Regions from separate parts of the Roseovarius sp. EL26 genome, predicted to be linked through region 2. Evidence: riboswitches for the same ligand, from Rfam matches in the RefSeq annotation. Region 2 holds a riboswitch; the other holds the start of a gene.
What was found. Region 2 has a riboswitch for thiamine pyrophosphate ahead of thiB (thiamine ABC transporter substrate binding subunit). Riboswitches for the same ligand answer to the same signal wherever they lie in the genome.
Positions count from the first base shown of each region.

Region 1: linked by a shared signal. The riboswitch ahead of thiC (phosphomethylpyrimidine synthase ThiC) and the one ahead of thiB (thiamine ABC transporter substrate binding subunit) in region 2 are both predicted to bind thiamine pyrophosphate.

Region 1 covers NZ_OUMZ01000005.1:116,739-124,302, forward strand. The annotation lists gene D9A02_RS02495 (HesA/MoeB/ThiF family protein) at 1-790, opposite strand, end outside; gene D9A02_RS02500 (thiamine phosphate synthase) at 787-1,380, opposite strand; gene D9A02_RS02505 (thiazole synthase) at 1,380-2,147, opposite strand; gene thiS (sulfur carrier protein ThiS) at 2,149-2,346, opposite strand; gene D9A02_RS02515 (FAD-dependent oxidoreductase) at 2,315-3,295, opposite strand; gene thiC (phosphomethylpyrimidine synthase ThiC) at 3,292-5,100, opposite strand; TPP riboswitch at 5,207-5,326, opposite strand; gene D9A02_RS02525 (PLP-dependent aminotransferase family protein) at 5,587-7,050, shown strand; gene xsc (sulfoacetaldehyde acetyltransferase) at 7,162-7,564, shown strand, end outside.
Region 2 covers NZ_OUMZ01000005.1:621,367-628,930, forward strand. The annotation lists gene mgtE (magnesium transporter) at 1-269, opposite strand, end outside; gene guaD (guanine deaminase) at 412-1,695, shown strand; gene D9A02_RS04930 (ATP-binding cassette domain-containing protein) at 1,696-2,388, opposite strand; gene D9A02_RS04935 (thiamine/thiamine pyrophosphate ABC transporter permease ThiP) at 2,375-3,931, opposite strand; gene thiB (thiamine ABC transporter substrate binding subunit) at 3,907-4,884, opposite strand; TPP riboswitch at 4,922-5,026, opposite strand; gene D9A02_RS04945 (mechanosensitive ion channel family protein) at 5,184-6,506, shown strand; gene D9A02_RS04950 (TIGR03862 family flavoprotein) at 6,503-7,564, shown strand, end outside.

The DNA of each region.
Region 1 (7,564 bases), 500 kb from region 2:
GAATTGCTTTGGGGGCTTCTTGCTTGCTGCGCAACTCGATCACTTGATCGGTCGCGGTTAGTTGATTGTCGGACACGAAGGGAAACAAAGTATCGGGTTCAGATGCGGTGGCAAAGCTGAAACCGCCTGTGGTGAACTTTTGTAAATCCATGGTGATCATTGTGCCCAAAGCCGGGCGATCAGGGTCACTTAATGTGCTGACAGCCATCTGCGCCTGCAGCGTACCGATCACCCCAACGACCGGGCCCAGTACACCTGCCGTACTGCAATTGGCCGCGCTTTCGGGCAGGTCAGAGAAGACTGCGCGCAGGCTCGGAACTTTGCCGCAATAGCCGCCGACATATCCGGTTTGTCCCAGAACCGAGGCGCTGATCAGTGGTTTGCTTAGTTGCAGGCAGTGATCCGACAGGATGTAGGATACAGCAAAGCTGTCAGCCGCATCGATCACCAGATCGGCTTGCGCAACCAATGTACCAGCATTGGCAGGTGTCAATCGGCTCACGATGTCGGTGATTTGCACCGCCGGGTTGAGGGCTTGCAATTGCTGGCGCGCGGCATGAGCCTTGAGCGCACCGACATCCTCCATACGATAGAGTGTCTGACGATGTAGGTTACTCTCTTCCACGCGATCTGGATCCAGCAGCGTGATATGACCAATTCCCGCAGCGACCAGATAGGGCAGGGCAGCACAACCAAGCCCACCAGCGCCAACAACCAGCATATGTGCATGCGACAGCCGCGCCTGTCCCAGCGCCCCAATCACCATTTCTTGTCGATCATAACGGTTCATAATGCGCAGGCCATGATCCATTCCCGGGTGCGGGCCTCGGGATCGTCCGAAAGCTGGATGTCGGTCACAACTGCGGCGCTGTCTGCGCCCGCAGCAAACACGCCGGGCAGACGTTCGGGTGTCAATCCGCCAATGGCCACCAGCGGTGTTGCGCCCGCAATCTGCTTCCACCGGGTGACACGTTCCAGCCCTTGTGGACCCCACTTCATTTTCTTCAGCAAGGTTGGATAAACCGGGCCAAGTGCAACATAAGCCGGATCCTGTGACAGGGCGCGTTCCAGCTCAGTTTCGTCATGGGTCGAGAGACCAAACTGCACCCCTGCCTGACGCAGGGCTTTGAAATCAGCAGCTTCCATGTCCTCTTGCCCCAGATGGACAAAGTTGCAACTCAGATCGAGGGCGATTTCCCAGTAATCATTGACCACCAACTGTGCGCCATGCACCGCGCAAAAGTCGCGGGCACGCGCGATTTGGCGGCGGACTTCGGCCTCTGGTTGGTCTTTGAGGCGTAGTTGCGCCAGCTTGGCACCCTGCGGTACCAGCAATTCAAGTCGGCCGACATGGCCCGTGATCAGGTAAAAACGTTCCATCATGCGAGCTCCGCTATGCCAAGGATCGGGGTTGAGGGCGCCGCCATATCGCGGGGCTCTATCGGGTCGGCGCAATATCCACTGCGCCCGGCATCAATGGCCTGCGCCATGGCCTGTGCCATCCGCACTGGATCACCTGCTTTGGCCACCGCAGTGTTCAATAATACCGCATCCATGCCCAACTCCATCGCCCGACACGCATCAGAGGGGCGTCCGATACCCGCATCCACAATCAGCGGTACCTTGGGGAAATGCGCCCGCATGGATCGCAGTGCATCCGGCGTGCGCAGCCCTTGACCAGATCCGATCGGTGCGCCCCAAGGCATCAGTACTTCACATCCGGCTTCAAGCAGTTTTTCCCCGACAATCAGATCATCCGTGGTGTAGGGAAAGACTTTGAAACCGTCAGTACACAGAACGCGTGCGGCTTCGACCAGCCCAAAGACATCGGGTTGCAACGTGTCGGCATGGCCGATGACTTCAAGCTTGATCCAATCGGTGCCAAACAGCTCGCGCGCCATGTGGGCTGTGGTTACGGCTTCTTGTGTCGAATGGCAGCCAGCCGTGTTTGGCAGAATGCGACAACCGGTATCGCGCAGCGTATTCCAAAACCCGGCCCCCGACCCATCGGCCGTCTCACGGCGCAGCGATACAGTAATGATCTGCGTCCCGCTTGCTCGAATTGCGTCGTTTAATATCGCGGGCGACGGGTACTGCGCTGTGCCCAGCAATAGAGGCGAGGTGACTTCAGTGTCGTAAAAAAACATCTCAACCTCCCTGCATCGGGGCGAGAATTTCGATGCGGTCACCCTCGCTCAACAGAGTAGAGGCGCGGGCGGCATTGGCGATGAACACACCGTTTAACGCAGTAGCGATAGCTGGGCTGGAATAGCCAAGTTCAGGCAAAACCTGATCCAGTGTTTGGCCAGATACATTATGCGGTTGCGCATTGACGATGATGTGCATTGGAATCCTCCGATGTCGTGTGGTGAGCCAGCCGGTCTGCCACTGTTGCAGCCATGGCTGGGGCAAGTAAAAAGCCGTGGCGATAAAGCCCATTGAGATACAGCGTGTTGTTCTGTTCGATCAGCTGCGGGAGGTTATCCGGGAAAGCCGGGCGCAGGCCCGCGCCAAGTTCAACAACACTGGCCTCAGCAAACGCTGGATGCAGGGTGTAGGCCGCATTCAGAAGCTCCGTGAGCGAGCGCAAGGTCGGCGGGCGCGTTGAGGAGCTTTCGATCATTGTACCGCCGATCATATAATGACTGTCTCCACGCGGCACGAGATACAGCGGCATGCGTGGATGCAGCAGACGGATGGTCCGGCTGATCGTAACCTCCGGGCAGCGCAGAATGGCCATTTCTCCACGTACAGGGCGCAGGTCCAGCAAGTTGGCTGCCATGCCAGTGCAATCCAGATCCACCTGTGCCGGAGCTGGAGTATCAAAGTGGATGATCCCCCCCATATACTGCACTCTTTTGGCCAGATCCCGTAATGCCTGACGGGGATCCAAATGCGCCTCCTGCCCAAAGAACAACCCGTTTTGGAACTGCCCGGCAAGCGCCGGTTCCATGGTTGAAACCTCGGTTTTGCAAACACTGCGATAGCCTGTGGTACGCAGCGCAAAGCGGGCCAATTCCCTCTGGTCCCGGGGCGCGGCAAGAACCAATGTACCATTGCGCGTCACCTTTGTAATTTGCGCCCACCAGCCTGCGGCACGCGTACCGAGTGTGATGACATCCTCCTCGGCACTTTCACGTTCACACCATGGCGCGAGCATGCCCCCGGCAAAGCGTGCCACGCTGTCTGATCCGGGCGCATCACCCAAATCAAACAGCGTGACTGCAATGCCGCGTTTGGACAGCTCATAAGCGCAGGCGAGGCCAGCCAGCCCCGCCCCGGCGATGGTGATCATTCCGCGTCTTCCGGTTCTTCCCGCGCGGGCACGTACAGCTCGCCGCCTTCACGGAATTTGGCTGCCATCGCCTCCATGCCTTCTTTTTGCGCCTCAGCCCGGATGTCGTGGGAAATCCGCATAGAGCAGAACTTCGGCCCACACATCGAACAGAAATGCGCCACTTTGTGTGCTTCTTTAGGCAAGGTTTGATCATGGAATTCACGGGCGGTGTCTGGATCCAATGACAGGTTGAACTGATCCTCCCAACGGAATTCGAACCGTGCGCGACTTAACGCATCATCACGCCGCTGCGCGCCCGGCAGACCCTTGGCCAGATCGGCGGCATGCGCAGCGATTTTATAGGTGATTACCCCGGTTTTCACATCGTCCCGATCTGGCAACCCAAGATGCTCTTTAGGCGTCACGTAACACAACATCGCGCAGCCAAACCAACCGATCATCGCCGCACCAATACCGCTGGTGATATGGTCATATCCCGGCGCAATGTCCGTGGTGAGAGGCCCAAGCGTGTAGAACGGTGCTTCGTCACAGCACTCTAGCTGCTTGTCCATGTTTTCTTTGATCTTGTGCATGGCCACGTGACCCGGCCCCTCGATCATCACCTGACAATCTTTGGCCCAAGCGATTTTTGTCAGCTCACCCAGTGTTTCCAGCTCCGCAAACTGCGCCTCATCATTGGCGTCAGCAAGCGATCCAGGACGCAGGCCATCGCCAAGGCTGAAAGAGACATCATACTTGCGACAGATGTCGCAGATCTCGTCAAAGTGCTCATACAGGAATGATTCCTTATGATGATGCAGGCACCACTTTGCCATGATCGACCCACCGCGCGAAACGATGCCTGTCACTCGGTTCACGGTCATTGGCACCATATGCAGGCGCACCCCGGCATGGATGGTGAAGTAATCCACGCCTTGCTCGGCCTGTTCAATCAACGTGTCACGGAACACCTCCCACGTCAGGTCCTCGGCAATGCCGTTCACCTTTTCCAGCGCCTGATACATCGGCACAGTTCCGATTGGCACTGGGCTGTTACGGATGATCCATTCGCGGGTGTTGTGGATGTTGCGGCCGGTGCTCAGGTCCATCACCGTGTCAGCGCCCCAGCGGATCGACCAGACCAGTTTGTCGACCTCTTCCTCCATCGACGAGGTCACAGCCGAAGTGCCCATGTTAGCGTTGATCTTGACCAAGAAATTCCGCCCGATGATCATCGGCTCAGATTCCGGATGATTGATGTTGGCCGGGATAATGGCGCGGCCAGCAGAGACTTCATCGCGGACAAATTCTGGCGTGACGTAGTCGGGGATGTTCGCGCCCCAATCATGGCCATCACGGACCTCGGGTGTTGTGTCCCGCAGCTGGTTTTCGCGGATGGCGATGAACTCCATTTCCGGCGTCACGATACCAGCCCGCGCATAGGCCAATTGCGTCACCGCTTTGCCGTCTTTGGCGCGCAACGGACGTGGCTTGACCGGGAACTCTGGCGTCAGGCGCTCGCCCTGAACAAAGCCATTGTCAGCTGCGGTGATCTCGCGACCATCATAGTCTTCAACATCGCCGCGTGCCTCAATCCAGCTGCGGCGCAGGGCGGGTAGGCCTTCGCGAATATCGGTTAGGATGTTGGGGTCTGTATATGGTCCCGAGCTGTCGTAAACCGGCAGCGGGGGCTCTCCTGCAGTGGGGTGCACGGAAATTTCGCGCATTGGCACGCGAATATCTTTGTGCAAGCTGCCTTCGACATAAATCTTACGGGATGCGGGCAATTCACCCGTAGTGATTTTGGGGTTGGGGACGTTCATTGTGGTGCTCCTCAAGCGTACAACTCAAAAAGACACCAGATGAATTTTGGCTAGGGAAACAGAAAGGGAAAGCCCCCTTCTTATTCAGACAACACGCCCCTCAGGTGCGATGTGTATCCATGCTTCCTACGCCAGTATCAACTGGGTCAGGTTCAAAGGGTCGCATCGCTGGCATAATGCCGTGTCAGCCTCTCAGTCCCCTGTCGGGACCCCCCTGCGTAGGCTCAGGTCTAGGGGGAAGGATAAATTAGGTCAAGTGAATCTATTTCAGAAAGTTTGATATGAGGGTAATATATGAGATCATTTTTGTTGGGTGAGTATGAAGTTCACGGCCCGGGGAATTGTACAACTCACCTTGTTTCATTGGTTTTTTCTTGAGCGTAGAAAGTGTTTTTTCTGAGGGAGTGGCCCGTGCGGGTTCACAAGATGATAAAAACTGTGTAAGTCCAAATGAGATGATAAATAAGTCCAAAATAGAATGGCACGATGGCAATCTCGATAGAAACCTTTTTTCTGGACCCCGATGCGCGTGGCACCTTGCAGGCGCAGATACAGCAAATGATTGCCGAGGGGATTCTATCGGGCCGCCTGCGCAAAGGTGAAAAACTTCCGTCGTCGCGTAAGCTGGCATCACATCTGGGCGTTAGCCGTATCACGGTCACGTTGGCCTATACCGAATTGCTGGCGAATGATTATCTTGAGGCGCGCGACCGGTCGGGATATTTCGTGTCCTGTAACGCGCCAGAGCCATCAACTTTGGTGGCACGTCACCCAAAGCAAGACAAAGTCGACTGGACCCGCGCGATTGGACACCGGTTCACGGGTGGCGCCACACCGGTCAAACCGCAGGACTGGTCGCAATATAAGTATCCCTTTGTCTATGGTCAGGCAGATCCGGCACTGTTTGATCATACCAATTGGCGGCATTGTGCTTTGCAGGCGCTGGGGCAAAAGGATTTTCGTGCGCTGACGGCAGATTATTATGATCAGGATGATCCGCGGCTGCTTGAATTCATCATGCGACATACCTTGCCCCGTCGCGGAATTCTGGCTGAACCGGATGAGATCTTGGTCACGATGGGTGCACAAAATGCGCTTTGGCTGACGGCGCAGGTTTTGCTGACGCAACGCCGCACGGCTGTGATCGAAAATCCTTGTTATCACGCTCTACGCGATATCTTGATGCAATCACGCTGCCACCTTGCCGAGATTAACGTAGATGAGGGTGGCTTGCCGCCTGATCAATTGCCCGAACAGGCCGATGTGATCTTTACCACACCGAGCCATCAATCCCCCACAAATGCAACAATGCCATTGGAACGCCGAAAGGATCTGCTGGCTAAAGCGGCAGATATGGAGGCGCTGATTGTTGAAGACGACTACGAGTTTGAAATCTCTTTCCTACGTTCGCCTTTACCCGCTTTGAAATCACTCGATACTGATGGGCGTGTGGTTTATATCGGCAGTTTTTCCAAGTCCATCTTCCCAGGTCTGCGTCTGGGTTATATTGTAGGGTCCAAACCGTTTATTCGCGAAGCGCGGGCGTTGCGCGCCAGCGTGCTTCGCCACCCACCGGGACACATTCAGCGCACGGCGGCTTATTTTCTGTCAATGGGTCACTATGACAGCCTTATTCGCAAGATGGGGCAGGTCTTTACCGAGCGTCGCAAGGTGATGGAGGCCGCACTGGCCGATCACGGCCTTAGAATCGGAGGGCAGGGAGAGTTTGGCGGCTCTTCAATCTGGATGCGTGCACCGGATCATGTCGATACTCAAAAACTGGATCTCTTGTTGCGCGAAAAAGGCGTTTTGATCGAGCCGGGTCATTCCTTTTTTGGTGGCGAAGAGCCTGTCAAAAACTATTATCGACTGGCTTATTCGTCGATTTCGGCCAGCCGGATTCCAGAAGGGATTTCCAGACTGGCCTCAGTCTTGGACGATTACTCATAACTGGCTTTATTCGGAATTTAATCTGGCCCTATTCCCGGGCGTCTCTGCACCGTAGTTTCGCGTTAATCATTCGGACCCCACCCGGTCCCTTTCCATTTCAGGAGACACCCCATGAAAATGACCACCGAAGAAGCATTTGTAAAAACACTGCAAATGCATGGAATCCAACACGCCTTTGGCATTATCGGTTCTGCAATGATGCCGATTTCGGACATCTTTGACGAAGCCGGAATCACCTTCTGGGACTGTGCGCATGAGGGTTCAGGTGGCATGATGGCGGACGGTTACACCCGTGCCACTGGTAAAATGTCGATGATGATCGCGCAAAACGGTCCAGGTATCACAAACTTCGTGACTGCCGTTAAAACTGCTTACTGGAACCACACGCCACTGCTGCTGGTGACGCCACAGGCTGCAAACAAGACCATGGGTCAGGGTGGTTTCCAGGAAATGGAACAGATGCGCATGTTTGCTGACTGCGTCTGCTACCAAGAAGAAGTTCGCGACCCAACTC
Region 2 (7,564 bases):
TCGCGGATCGACTCGTCCAACTCTGACAGGATTTCACCATCAAAGTCGCGATCATAAAGCAAGATCAGGTCGCGGCGTTCTGACCGGCTGATCTGTTCCAAAAGGTCGGCGATGTCAGCGGCGTGCAGTGGTTCCAGCTCTTCTTGGAGCTTCGCCTGATCACCCGTTTCGACGGCGTGAATGATCCGGTCTACGACGCTTTCGTCTAGCTCGTAGGCATCGTCGTCACGATCATCATCCACATTTGGTTGATCGGTTTCTTCCACCATCTGCCTACCCCTGTTCGCTTGTGCATAGGCTTACTTAAGCCGACCAAGAAAAACAATGCACATCCCTAGATTTACCTGTCCCCCGATGCTGACGTATGCTTCATGCAACATTGCGTAATTCGACTGTGCAAAGGACATGTGAATGTCGGAAGAAAAGATCATCACTGGGCGGGTATTGAGTTTTTCGCAATCCCCGTTTGAAAGCGCGCCTGAGAAGGCTGCGACGCTTTATGAGGCCGTTTTGGTTCGGGATGGACATGTTGCCACAGTTGGCGCTGCAGGCGATCTGCGCAGGCAGGCCCCAACCGCTGAGGTGCACGCCTATGGGGACGCCTTGATCACTGCTGGGTTTGTCGATGCTCATGCCCATTACCCGCAGACTGGCATTATCGCCAGCTGGGGTAAGCGGCTGATTGATTGGCTGAATACCTACACGTTCCCCGAAGAAATGCGATTTGCCGATCTGGCGTATGCGCAAGACATTGCCCGGCGCTATTTTGATCTGACATTGCAAAACGGCACGACAACAACAGTCAGTTTTTGCACCATCCACCCTGAAAGCGTGGACGCCTATTTTGAAGAAGCGTCTGCGCGTGGTTTGCGGGCGCTGGGTGGCAAAACCTGTATGGATAGCAATGCGCCCGAGGGTCTTCGTGACACGGCGCAATCAGCTTATGACAACAGTAAGCGCCTGCTGCAGAAATGGAACGGGCAGGGGCGATTATCTTACGTAATCACGCCGCGGTTCTCTCCGACCTCAACGCCAGAACAGTTGCGGGCACTGGGTGACCTTTGGGCAGAGCATCCCGAGTGCTTGATGCAAACCCATCTGAGCGAGCAGGTGGATGAGATTGAATGGGTCAAATCGCTATTCCCGCAAGCACGGGATTATCTTGATACCTATGAGGCTTATGGCCTGTTGGGAGAGCGAGGTCTTTATGGCCATGCCATCCATTTAGAACCGCGTGAAATTGACCGGCTTAAAGAGGTAAGCGCTAGCCTGATCCATTGTCCGACCTCGAATACGTTCATCGGTTCGGGGTTGTTCAATATGACACAACGCAAGGCAGATGGTTTTGCTGTTGGGTTGGCCACTGATACCGGGGGCGGGTCATCCTTTTCCATGCTACGCAGCATGGCCGCGGCTTATGAGATTGGTCAGTTGACGGGGACACCATTGCACCCGGCGCAGCTTTATTGGCTGGCCACGGTTGGATCTGCGCAATCGCTGCATCTGGGCGATAAGATCGGCAATGTCATTCCTGGAATGGAGGCGGATCTGATTGCGCTTGATTTGGCCTCGACCCCGGCCATAGCGCAGCGGGCGAACCGGGCTGAGGACATCTGGGAGGCGTTGTTCCCTACTATCATGATGGGCGATGATCGCGCGATCAAACAGGTCTGGGTGACCGGGCGCGCGCTTTGATCAGCCCAGATAGGCGCGCAGGGCCTCGGGCGGGTTGTCCAGCAATGCTTGGGTCGGGGCGGGGGGATGGGCCATGCCATCTGCAACCAGAATGGCCTGATCTGTGATGCGCCGGGCATCTTCGGGATCATGGCTGACCATCATCAAAGTGGTGCCGGTTTCTGCCACCAGCTCTGCGACCAGATCCAGCATCTCGGCCTTTAGGGCTGGCCCAAGCGCAGCAAAGGGTTCATCCAACAACAACAGATCTTTCCGTTGAACCAGCACCCGTGCCAGCGCCACGCGACTTTGTTGCCCACCCGATAGTTCAGCGGGTTTGCGGTTGCCAAGATCAGATAGTCCAACGCGTGTCAGCGCCGCCGTTACGGCCTGCGTCTGATCCGCTGTCAAACGCTTGCTGTGCGTGATGCCAAGACTGACGTTTTGCGTCGCCGTAAGATGCGGAAACAAATTGCCATCTTGAAACAGCATCGCGATGGAGCGTTGGCCGGGGGCGGCATTGGTGATGTTTTGTTTATCCCAAGTCATGCGCCCCTGTGTCAAATCACGAAACCCGGCGATGGCTTCGATCAAGGTGGACTTCCCTGCGCCTGAAGGGCCGATGACGGCAACGGATTGTCCGCGTTCAACGCATAGATCTGCCGACAGGGCGAAGGCACCATTCTGGATTTTGCAATTCTCAAGCCTCAGCATGCCAGCGCCCCCCACGGTCCAGCGCCCAAAACGCGCCAAAGGATAAAATCAATAATAGCAGTGCGGCACCAGCCGCAGCATCCATTTTGTAGGCCCCCATCAGGCGATAGGTCTGCAACGGCAACGTTGCAAAATCCGGCCCGGCGAAAAACGCGATCACCCCCAGATCCCCCATAGACAAAGCCGCAGCCAGTCCAGCAGCAAACCCAATTTGCGGACGCAGGCGCGGGAGCAGCACGCGCCAGACAAAGGGCGCACCAGCCATGTCCAGCGATAGCGCCAGCCGGCCATAGCGTGCGACCTCGTCTCGGGTGCCGGGCACCAGAATGCGCAGGGCAAAAGGCAGGGCGGAGATGGCATTGACCAAGGCGGTGACTGGCAAGGCCCAGTCTGCAGGATTGGTCACAGGGCGCAAAATGATGAACAACCCAGTGCCGATCACCAAAGGGGAGGCTGCGAGGCCCAAGATCCCACTCAGTTCAACCAAAGTGCCGCGCCCGGTGGCGATGGCCATTGCCATGGGCAGGGCCAGCAAAAGCAAGATGACCGTACTGACAATGGCCACCAGAACAGACGTCAGCGCCGCGCGAAATACCACCTCGGGCAAGTCCATCAGATTGGCTAGTCCCGCACCGATGATTGCCCCCAAGGGCAACAGCAGAAATAGGGCAGACAGAGCAATCCAAAGGGTATCCAATGCACGAGCTCCAACGGTATCTCCATCCCACCTTCGCACGGGTCTGTCTAAGCCCGCGCCAAATCCCTCGCCGCGCGCCAGACGCAGGGCGATGAGACCTGCGGTGGCGGTCAACACGATTTGCAAGGCCGACAGTATCGCCGCCCGGCCCAGATCAAAATCAAACCGGAACGCCTGATATATCGCCAGCTCAATCGTGGTGGCACGGGGGCCGCCGCCAAGGGTCAAGGCTACAGCAAAGCTGGTCAGGCAGATGGCAAACACGGTGGCAAGCGCGCTGGGCATAGTGCGGGCCAGCATCGGCCCTTCGATCAGGCGAAACATTGCTGTGCCGTTGAGATTTAGTTGTGCGGCAAGGCGAAAGCGTTCTGCTGGAATGGCTTGCCAACCTTGCAAGATCAGACGGGTTGCGAGTGGCAGGTTGAAAAACACATGCGCCAGAACCACACCGTGCAGGCCGTAAATTGAAACCGTCGGCAGGCCGAGGGCTTCAAGTGCTGTATTGACCCAGCCTGAGCGGCCAAAGACCTGCAACAGCCCCAGAATGGCAACAATGACCGGAAGGATAAACGGCGCGCCCAACAAGGCAATGAGCGCAGAGCGGCCAAAGAACCGCCGCCGCGCAAGCGCGCGCGCCAGCGGAATGGCTAGCGCTACGCTGATCGCGGCAGACAGGCAGGCTTGTATTAGGGTGAATTTCAAAGCGGCCCAATCGCTGGGCCCAAGCCCGCGACCGGGCTCTGCGCGCAAGGCCACGGCGGCCAAGGCACCAAGGATCAGCGCCGCAACCAAAGCTGCGGCGCTGATCCCATAGGTTGGTTTTACTGGCTGAGCGCGCCCAGCCATTCGGCCAGTGCCTCGTCACGCATCGCGGCCGCGTCTTCGGCGCTCAGCAGCAGAGATTTCTCAGGTGTGATCAGCGTCTCAAACCCGTCTGGCAGGCCCGCCTCGGGCAGAACCGCCGGGTACATCCAGTTGGTGGTTGGCAGGATCGCCTGTGCGGCGTCCGACACCATGAAGGTCAGGAACTGATCGGCCAACTCGGGCTGATCTGCACCGGCCAGCTTGGCCGCAACTTCAACCTGCATATAGTGACCCTCGTCAAAGGCGGCGGCTTTCTTGCTGGTGTCTTCCTCGGCGATCAGGTGATAGGCGGGGGAGGTGGTGTAGCTCAACACCATGTCGGCCTCACCTTCCAGAAACAGGCCGTAAGCCTCGGACCAGCCTTTGGTCACGGTCAGAACGTTGTCAGACAGGCCGGCCCAGATTTCAGGCGCACGATCGCCGTAGATGCTTTTGACCCACAGTAACAGACCCAAACCGGGCGTTGAGGAACGCGGGTCTTGGATAACGATTTTCACGTCACTGGCGGCCAGCGCTTCAAAATTCTCAGGTGCGTCTGCATCAGCGTTCAGAACAAAGGCAAAGTAACCCCAGTCGTAGGGCACGAATGTGCTGTCGGTCCATTCTACCGGCAGGTCATACTCGGCGATGACTGCATGTTCGGCCAAAAGGCCAGTTTCTTTGGCAGCGACGATCAGGTTGGTGTCCAGACCCAGAACGACATCCGCATCGGAATTCTCACCTTCCAGCTTCAGCCGCGCCAGCAGGGCCGCGCCATCTTCGACGCCGACAAGGTTCAGCGTGCAGCCACAGTTGGCCTCAAATGCCTCTTTGATCTGCGGGCCGGGGCCCCAGTCCGAGACAAAGCTGTCATAGGTATATACAGTCAGTTCAGGTGTTTCAGCAGCAACAACAGTCGCGCTCAAAACGCCCGCAGCAAAAAATAGATGTTTCACATCATCCTCCTTTGCGACGGAATGGGTAAGGATGGATGAATGATCCGATAACCTTCCCTCCGCCGGTTCTAGCCGGTTCAGGTTCAACGGGTTCGCTTTTCAGCATCTCAGCGCGGTTGCCCGAGCACCCCAAGGTAATGCCTCCCTAAATCGACGGGGCGTGAAACACAACTGATTAAGCGGCTGGTGTTATCGTTAGCCAGTTTTGGCCATATGATGAGAACCAGCGGCACTCCCCTTGATCCTCGCCGCCTCACCGGGCATGACAGGCACAAGTCGTATGAGTGAGAGGTGTCTAAATGGATTGGGAAAATCCGCCTGAGGTGGTACAGCAGGCAATGGAATACGCCCAGCAGGGTATGGATGTGGCCAGGGGTTGGTTGCTCAGCCCTGCCGCATGGTCGCAATTGGCGCTCTTGATCGTGGCTTTTCTGGCGGCGCTTTATTGCAGCCGCAAGATCACCCCGGGCCTCAAACGTATTCTGACCCCGCCTGAAGGGCAGGAGCATGTCATTGCCCGCACACGGCTGATTGCACTGACCTTCCTGCCGCTGATCCTGCCGCTTATGGCCTATATGTTCACTGGTGTGGGCGAGGGTGTGACCCGTTCCGTCTTTGGCTCTGGCGCGGTCATCGCTTTTGGTAAACGCGTCTTCATGCTCCTCGCAGTGCGCATTTTGGTGCGCGATATCCTCAAAGATCCGTTTCTGATCTTGCTGGGTAAGTTTATCCTGATGCCGGTCGCCGCGCTCTATGCACTGGGGCTGCTAGATTTTGTGACAACTAAGCTGGAAGAAACCGTTGTCCCATTAGGCAATATGTCGTTTGATCTGATGTGGCTGGTCAAGGCCGTGGTTATTGGCGGCGCAGTGTTTTGGATGGGCCGCTGGTCCAATGATCAATCTGCCACATATATTCATCAGCAAGAGGAAATGCGCCCCGCAACCCGACAGCTGGCGGTCAAGGCGGCAGAGGTTGCGATCTTTGGTGTCGCCTTTCTGATCTTGATGAACATCCTTGGCATTTCCCTGACCAGTCTTGCGGTGCTGGGGGGTGCGATTGGTGTCGGTATCGGTTTCGGCCTGCAACAGATCGCATCGAACTTTATATCGGGCATCATCTTGTTGATCGAAGGGCAGGCCACGGTTGGCGACTATGTTGAGCTGGACAATGGCGAGGCCGGTACCATTGTGAAAACCACTGCGCGCGCGATGATTTTGGAAACCTATGATGGCAAGTGGATCGTTGTCCCGAACTCGGATTTCATCACGACGCGGGTGGTGAATTACTCTGATCAGGGTAGTGCCAACCGGTATGAGGCGCCATTCTCTGTCTCTTATGACACCGACATCAATCTTGTGCCCGAAATCATTGAGACTGCCGTGGCCAAGTTGGACTTTGTGCTGACCGATCCCGAATACCCAGATTGCGAGCTGCGCAGTTTTGGCGATAGCGGTGTGGAATTTGCGGTGGAGTTTTGGGTCAATGGAATTGATGATGGCAAGAACAAGTTCACGCCCAAGGTACTGTTTGCGATTTGGAATGCGTTGCAAGCGTATGACATCGAAATTCCATTCCCACAGCGTGTTGTACATCACAAAGGATTGCCACCAGTCGTATGAAACAGGTTGTCGTCATAGGGGCTGGGCCCGCCGGGCTGATGGCGGCAGATGTGATCTCGGCTGCGGGGCATTCTGTGCTGGTGGCCGAGGCGAAACCCAGCCCGGCGCGCAAACTGCTGATGGCCGGAAAGTCCGGGCTGAACCTGACCAAGGCGGAAGGGTATGATGACTTCCTTGCGGCTTACGGCGATCGCGCGCAGGAGTTGCGCCTGATGCTGGAGGCTTTTGGCCCGGACGACGTGCAGGCTTGGGCCGAGGGGTTGGGGCAGGATCTGTTCACCGGTTCTACCGGCCGGGTATTTCCCAAGGTGATGAAAGCCTCGCCGCTATTGCGCAATTGGCTGGCACGGCTAGAGGGGCAAGGCGTCGAAGTGAAAACCCGTTGGCGCTGGGCAGGGTGGCAAGGCGATGCGCTGCAGTTTGAAACGCCTGATGGGATGGTTTCAGCAACGCCCGACGCAACCGTTCTAGCCTGCGGTGGGGCCAGTTGGGCACGTCTGGGATCAGACGGCGCTTGGGCGGCGCTCATGCCTGAAACAGAGATTTCACCGTTCCAACCGTCGAATGCGGCACTGTCTGTCACGTGGTCGGGTCATATGGCACCTCACTTTGGCGCGGCGCTCAAGGCGGTGCGTTGGCAGGCAGGTGATCTGACCTCACGCGGGGAGGCGGTGATTTCGGTGCGCGGTCTTGAGGGCGGCGGGCTTTATCCGCTGACCCCGGCTTTGCGAGAGGGGGTCGCGCTGTTTGTTGATCTGTTGCCAGACATACCATTGGATCAGCTCCGCAAACGGCTGAGCCGCCCACGCGGCAAAGCCAGCCTCTCCAATCATTTACGCAAGACGTTAAAGCTTCCCCCGGTTAAGCTGGCCCTGCTGATGGAGTTTGCCCGACCCTTGCCCGACGATCTGGCCCCAGTGATCAAGGCCTTGCCAGTGCCCTATACCGGGTTACGCCCGATGGACGAGGCGATTTCGACTGCGGGCGGTTTGCGGTTTAACGCGCTGAACCAGCACTTCATGCTCAGCCAACGACCCGGCACTTTTGCCGCCGGTGAA